DNA from 3 places in the Desulfocurvus vexinensis DSM 17965 genome. Region 3 is predicted to be linked to each of the others. Evidence: predicted binding sites of a transcription regulator. Region 3 holds the regulator's gene; each other region holds the start of a gene.
The links. Region 3 encodes sigma-54, which starts transcription at its own class of promoters, with help from an activator protein. Its sites were predicted from a motif close to CTGGCACGGNNNNTGCTT; they were not measured.
Positions count from the first base shown of each region.

Region 1: G495_RS0110300 (ammonium transporter) is a predicted target of sigma-54. The motif match lies at 1,322-1,339, and genes of this name have one in related genera.
Region 2: G495_RS0115955 (motility associated factor glycosyltransferase family protein) is a predicted target of sigma-54. The motif match lies at 889-906, and genes of this name have one in related genera.

Region 1 covers NZ_JAEX01000013.1:81,296-83,495, forward strand. Annotated here, with positions in the region: gene G495_RS0110300 (ammonium transporter) at 1-1,260, opposite strand, end outside; gene G495_RS22030 (LemA family protein) at 1,770-2,200, opposite strand, start outside.
Region 2 covers NZ_KI912582.1:295,349-297,548, forward strand. Annotated here, with positions in the region: gene G495_RS0115955 (motility associated factor glycosyltransferase family protein) at 1-825, opposite strand, end outside; gene G495_RS0115960 (cysteine synthase) at 984-2,200, shown strand, end outside.
Region 3 covers NZ_JAEX01000005.1:221,904-224,103, reverse strand. Annotated here, with positions in the region: gene hpf (ribosome hibernation-promoting factor, HPF/YfiA family) at 1-449, opposite strand, end outside; gene rpoN (RNA polymerase factor sigma-54) at 558-2,012, opposite strand.

The DNA.
Region 1 (2,200 bases), on a different contig from region 3:
CACGACCCAGCCCGCGCCGAAGGCCCAGACGAAGACCGCGCCCACGCCGATGAGCTGCGTGGAGAGCACGGAGAAGTCGCCGCCGTAGAGCAGGCCCGTGGCGCTGCCGAAGCCCGGGGCGGCCAGCAGGCCGGCCATGATGGTGCCGTAGGCGCCGCACACGCCGTGCACGGACACCGCGCCGACCGGGTCGTCGATCTTGAGCACCTGGTCGATGAAGACCACGGACAGGACCACGAGGATGCCGCCGCCCAGGCCGGTGATCATCGCGCCCATGGGGGACAGCTCGTAGCAGCCCGCGGTGATGGCCACCAGGCCCGCCAGGGCGCCGTTCATGGTCATGGAGGCGTCGGGCTTGCCGTACTTGATCCAGGCCGTGAACATGGCGCCCAGGGTGCCCGTGCAGGCGGCCAGGGAGGTGTTCATGGCGATGTAGCCGATGGTGCCGTCGGCGGTGGTGGTGGAGCCGGGGTTGAAGCCGAACCAGCCGAACCACAGGATGAAGACGCCCAGGGCCGCCATGGGGATGTTGTGGCCGGGGATGGCGTTGGCCTTGCCGTCGGCGGTGTACTTGCCGATGCGCGGGCCAAGGACCATGGCTCCGGCCAGGGCGACCCAGCCGCCCACGGAGTGAACCACGGTGGACCCGGCGAAGTCGATGAAGCCCATGGATTCGAGCCAGCCGCCCTCGTTGCCCCACAGGCCGCCCCAGGCCCAGTGCCCGGAGACGGGGTAGATCAGGCCGGTGACCAGGATGCTGGCCAGGATGTAGGCGCTGAATTTGGTGCGCTCGGCGATGCCGCCGGAGACGATGGTGGCGGCGGTGGCGGCGAACACGCTCTGGAAGAACCAGAAGGTCAGGGTCCACATGCCGTCGGCGGTGGAAGCGTCGGCGCCGGACAGGGCGAAGCCCGAGCCGCCGATGAAGCCGCCGATGGAGTCGCCGAACATGAAGGCGAAGCCGATGAAGAAGAAGACCACCGAGCCAGCGGCAAAGTCGATGAAGTTCTTCATCAGGATGTTGCCCGCGTTCTTGGCGCGGGTGAATCCGGCCTCGACCATGGCGAAACCGGCCTGCATGAACATGACCAGGATGGCGGCAACCAGGGTCCACAGGAGGTTGGCGTTGTCCTGGGTCAGCATTTCGGGGGCGTCCTGGGCCAGGGCGCATACGGGGGCCGAGGCGACCACGGCGAGGGCTCCCAGGGCGAAGTACAGCCCGGAGAGCGGCCTTTTCAAAAGGGAGCGGGGGGTGAGCATTCCTGAAACCTCCTAGGCAACAGCGGTTGGGGTGTGTCGAGCGCCGAAGCGCATCCCCGGAGAGCAAGGAGCGGGCCAAGAATGCAAACCACTGATTTAAAAGTAATTATTATAATCAGGCGGGGGAGAGGGGGCTGAAACTAACAAATTTTGCCATAAATGGCATACATCAGTTGGGCCTTGTTTCACATATTTGCAAATAAAAGCTAATTCTGACCCCAAGAATTGGACTACTGTCAGCCGCGAGGTCCAAAATTGTAAAATAAGCCCTGAGTCTGGCCTGGGTGCGGGCTCCGGAGCGGGCTGGTGCAGGCGCGGGCTGGTGCAGGCGCGGGGGAGCAGGGGCGGGCTGGTGCAGCCGTGGGCGGGAGCCCGGCCCGGGGGCATTGCGGCGTGCGCGCCGGGCGGCCGGGGCGCGGCTGCACCCGGGAACCGGCGCGCCGCTGGTGCTGTGCCCGGGGGCGGGGTCGTGCGGGTGCGCGTTGCGGCGGGCCCGGGGGCGGGGCCGCTCAGTCCGGGCAGCCCCGGGTGCAGCCCGGGCCGGGGGGTACGCGGAACAGGGCCCCGCCGAACTCCAGGAACGGGGCGTCCTCGAAGCCGAAGGCTCCGGCCAGCAGCAGGGCGGGGAAGCCGTGGCGGTAGGCGTTGTAGCCGCGCGCGGCCTCGTTGTAGGCCAGCCGCGCCAGGGCCACGTGGTGGGCGGCGTCGTCCAGGTCCTGGAACAGGGGGCCCAGGCTGGCGGCGGTGTCCTGCTCCCGGGCGGCCCGGGCCAGGGTCCGCAGCCGGGTCAGCAGGGTTTCCAGGCGTTCTTCGGCCCGTCCCAGCTCGTGCAGGGCCAGGGGCTCGCCCCGGGCCGCCGCCTGGGCGGCGGCGGCGGAGGCCGCCTCGCGGGCCAGGGCCAGGTCCGCCAGGGCGTCCCCGGCCTGGGGCAGCTGGCTGC
Region 2 (2,200 bases), on a different contig from region 3:
GGTGATGCCCAGGGCCCGGGCGGCGGGCAGGGTTTGCAGCGCGGTGACGGTCAGCGCGCCCTCGGCCAGGGGCGCCAGGCGCGGCCCCAGCTCGGCCAGGGACGGCCCGGCGCCCACCACCAGCCCGGCCACGCCCAGGGCCGCGCCCTGCAGGGGGGCGATGCTGCCCCGGGCGAAGGCCGCGCGGAAGTTGCCGATCTCGTTGCCGACCATCACATCCTGCATCCGGCGCAGGGTGGCCAGCTCGATGCTCACGTTTTCCACTGTCTTCTGGACGAGGCTGGCCGTGCGCGCGTATTCGGGGCCGAGCTGCTGGCTGGGCATGTCGGCGCGGAAATGGATGGCCCCGTGGATGAAGCGCAGGTCCTGGCGGCCTAGGGCCTCCCAGATGCTCTGGGCGTCGGGGGCCACGAATTCCAGGCGGCCCTGCTCGATGAACGGGCGGTAGTCGGTCATGCCCAGGCACAGGGCGAGCATCTCCGGGCGCGGCTCGACCACGGCCACGGCGTGCAGGGCGGGGTGCGTGGTCAGCACGTGGTTCAGCCCGTAGCCCAGGTTGCAGCCGACGATGACCGTGGCCCCGCGCGCCGGGCGCGCGCCGGGCGCCAGCTGCCAGGAGCGGTAGAACATCTGCGGCGGCACCGCGCCGAACAGCGTGCCCCCGCCGCCGGGCAGGGGCAGGTCGCGCAGGCCGAAGGCATTGACGCGCAGTTGCTTTTCCAGGGCGTTCAGGTCAAGATTCCGCCCGCCGAGCCAGGGCGCGGCGGAGTGCCCGCGCCGGGTCATCGCTTCCAGGTTCGGTCGCAGGAATTGCAGCAGTTCCATGCCGTGCTCCGGGCTGTGGTGGTGGCGTGCCGCCCCGCCTCCGAAGCGGGGCCCGCCGTGGAAATGCAAGGACCCTGCCACCCCGGCCCCGGCGTGCGCCGGGGGTGGGCCCCCGGGGTCGCCATGGCTCCATCTGGTTGCAATCCAAGGGAATCGCCATGATCTATTCGAGCGTTCTTGAGCTGTCCGGCAACACCCCGCTGGTGGCGCTGTCGCGCATCGGGGCCGGAAACGGCGTCAGGATTTTGGCCAAGATCGAGTCCGGCAATCCCGGCGGGTCCATCAAGGACCGCGTGGCCCTGGCCATGATCCGCGCCGCCGAGGCCAGCGGCGAGCTGACCCCGGACAAGACCATCATCGAGGCCACCAGCGGCAACACCGGCATCGGCCTGGCCATGGTCTGCGCCGTGCGCGGCTACCGCTTGAAGCTGCTCATGCCCGACACCGCCTCGCAGGAGCGCAGGCGCATCATGCGCGCCTACGGCGCCGAGATCGTGCTCACCGAGGGCCGCCTGGGCACCGACGGGGCCATCGAGGAGGCCTACCGCCTGGCCCGCGAGGAGCCGCAGCGCTACGTGCTCATGGACCAGTTCAACAACCCCGCCAGCATCCAGGCCCACTACGAGGGCACGGGCCGCGAAATCTGGGAGCAGACCGGCGGGGAAGTGACCCATGTCGTGGTCGCCCTGGGCACCTCGGGCACGGCCATGGGCTGCGTCAAGCGCCTCAAGGAGTGCTCGCGCCAGGTGGAGGTGGTGGCCGTGGAGCCCTATCCGCGCCACAAGATCCAGGGCCTGAAGAACATGCAGGAGTCCTACCCGCCGGGCATCTTCAACAAGCATCTCCTGGACCGCATCGTGCGCGTGGAGGACGAGGCGGCCTTCGCCATGTGCCGCAGGCTGGCCCGCGAGGAGGGCATCCTGGCGGGCATGAGCTCCGGCGCGGCCCTGGCCGGGGCCCTCAAGATCGCCGCCGAGCTGGACCAGGGGCTGGTGGTGGTCATCTTCCCCGACGGCGGCGAGCGCTACCTGTCCACGCCGCTGTTCGCCCCGCCCGCCGAGCGCGGGCCGCACCTGCGCTGCGTCGCGGGCGGCGAGGTGCGCCTGGCGCCCCAGGGCCGGCCCATGGGCCTGTACACCGTCGGCCCCAGCCTGGACCGCTGGGACGACCCCGAATTCTGGCGCCGCCTGGTGCTGCTGGACGTGCTGGGCCGCAGCCTGGAGGCCGATGGCGGGCAGGTGCGCCTGGGCGCCGGGCTGGCGGACATGGACGACCGGACCCTGGCCGGGGCCCGCGCCGCCGGGATGCGCCGGGCGGCCTTTGCCGCCGGGGTGCGCACGGCCATGCTGGCCCGCGCGGCGGACCTGGGCCTGGC
Region 3 (2,200 bases):
AACTCGTAGCCCAGGCTCTCCAGCTGCATGGCCGCCTCCTCGACGGACATGGGCTTGGGCTCATAGGCGTCGGTCTCGGTGATGGTCGGCACGCGCTCGCCGCCGCCCGCAGGCTCGGAGAAGGACACCACGTCCATGCGCACGGTGCCGCGCTGGCGGCGCTTGTCCTTGGCCTTCTCGCGGATCTTGCGCACCTGGGCGTCCATCTTGTCCAGCACCAGGTCGATGGTGCTGTACATGTCCTCGGACTCCTCGAAGGCCGAGAGGTTGTTGTCGTCCCAGGTGAGCACCACGTCCGCCTTCTGGCGGAACTTCTCCACGGACAGGTTGATTTGCAGTTCGGCGTTGTCGGTGCCAGCGTACTTGATCAACTTCTCGAACCGCGCGGTGGCGTACTTCCTGAGGTGGTCGGAGGGTTCGAAGTTCTTGAAGTTGAAATTGATCTGCATGGGCTGTCCTCCTGTCTTGGGTGACACAACGGCACTGGTCGGGCGGGTTTCCGCCAATTCCAGTGTAGAGCGAAACCGGGCCGAAATAAAGGGCTAGTCGGCGCGGGATCAAAAAACCTGCTTGCGCTTGGAGGAGGAGCGGACGCCCAGGGCCGTGCGGTATTTGGCCACCGTGCGCCGGGCGATGTTGACCTTGAGGGTGTCCTTCAGGTGGTCGGCGATCTTTTCGTCGGACAGGGGGTGGCGCGGGTCCTCGCCACTGATGAGCTGCTTGATGAGCGCCTTGACCGACTCCGAGCCCACCTGGGAGCCGTCGTCCATTTCCAGGGCGCTGTTGAAGAAGAACTTCAGCTCGAACACGCCGTGGGGCGTGGCCACATACTTGCTGGTGGTGATGCGGCTGATGGTGGACTCGTGCATCTCGATGTCGTCGGCGATGTCCTTGAGAATCAGCGGCTTGAGGGCCGTGACCCCGCGGCGGAAGAAGCCGTCCTGGAAGCGCACGATGCTCTCCACCACCTTGTAGAGCGTGCGCTGGCGCTGGAACAGGCTCTTCATCAGCCACACCGCCGAGCGCATCTTCTCCTGCACGTACTCCTTGTCCTTGGAGTTCTTGGCCAACAGCCCGTCCATGTAGAAGGAATTGAGCTGGAGCCGGGGCAGGCCCTCCTCGTTGAGCACGATGACGAAATCGCCGTCGTACTCGTAGACGTACACGTCGGGGCTGACGTACTGCGGCTCCCCGCCGCCGTAGCTGGAGCCGGGCATGGGGTCCAGGGTCTGGAGCAGGTCGAGGTATTCCTTGAGCTGGTCCATGGTCAGGCGGAACTTGCGGGCCACGGGCTTGAAGCGGCCCTTCTCCAGGTCTTCCAGGTGTTCGCTGACCAGCTCGATGAGAATGGGGTCGTCGTAGCCCAGGACTTCGATCTGCACCAGCAGGCATTCGCGCGGGTCGCGCGCGGCAACGCCCACCGGGTCCAGCCGCTGGATGCGCCGCACCACGGCCTCCACCTGGGCCGTGCTGGCCCCGGCCATGGCGGCGATCTCCTCGCTGCTGGCCTGCAGGTAGCCGTGCGAGTCCAGGTTGCCGATGACCACCTCGCTGATGGCCACGTCCCGGGGGCTGAAATCCGACAGGCGGATCTGCCACTCCAGGTGGCTTTCCAGCGAGGGCTTCACCGACAGGCGGGCGTCGTAGGCCATGCCCTCCTCGGGCACCTCGGACTCGCGCATCAGCGCCTGGCGCGACGAGCTGGAAAACTCGCCCAGGTAGTTCTCCCAGTCCGCATCGCGCGCAATATCGCGCTCCACGGCCTCGTCGCCCTGGGCCGGGCGCTCGGGCTCGGCGGCGGCCTCGAAGGCGTCCTTGCCGTCGCGCTCGGCGGTGTCCTCGAAGGCTTCCTCGGCCTTTTCATCCAGCAGGGGATTTTCGAGCAGCTCCTGCTGGACCACGTCCAGCAGTTCGAGGCGGGAAAGCTGAAGCAGCTTGATGGCCTGCTGCAGCTGGGGCGTCATCACCAGCTGCTGCGAAAGCTTCATCTGCTGTCTGAGTTCAAGTCCCATCGTTGCCCGTCGTGTTCAGGTGCTGGATGTGCCGGGCCCCGGGGCGCCCGCAGGGGCGCCTTATCCGCCGGAGCGGCCAAAAGCCCCCGTCCGGCGGGGCCTGCCTTGCGCGACACGGCCAGACCATGCCACAGACGCACAGGCCTTGCAACTCAAATGGCAAGGATTTTGTATAGGCAAGGAAGCGC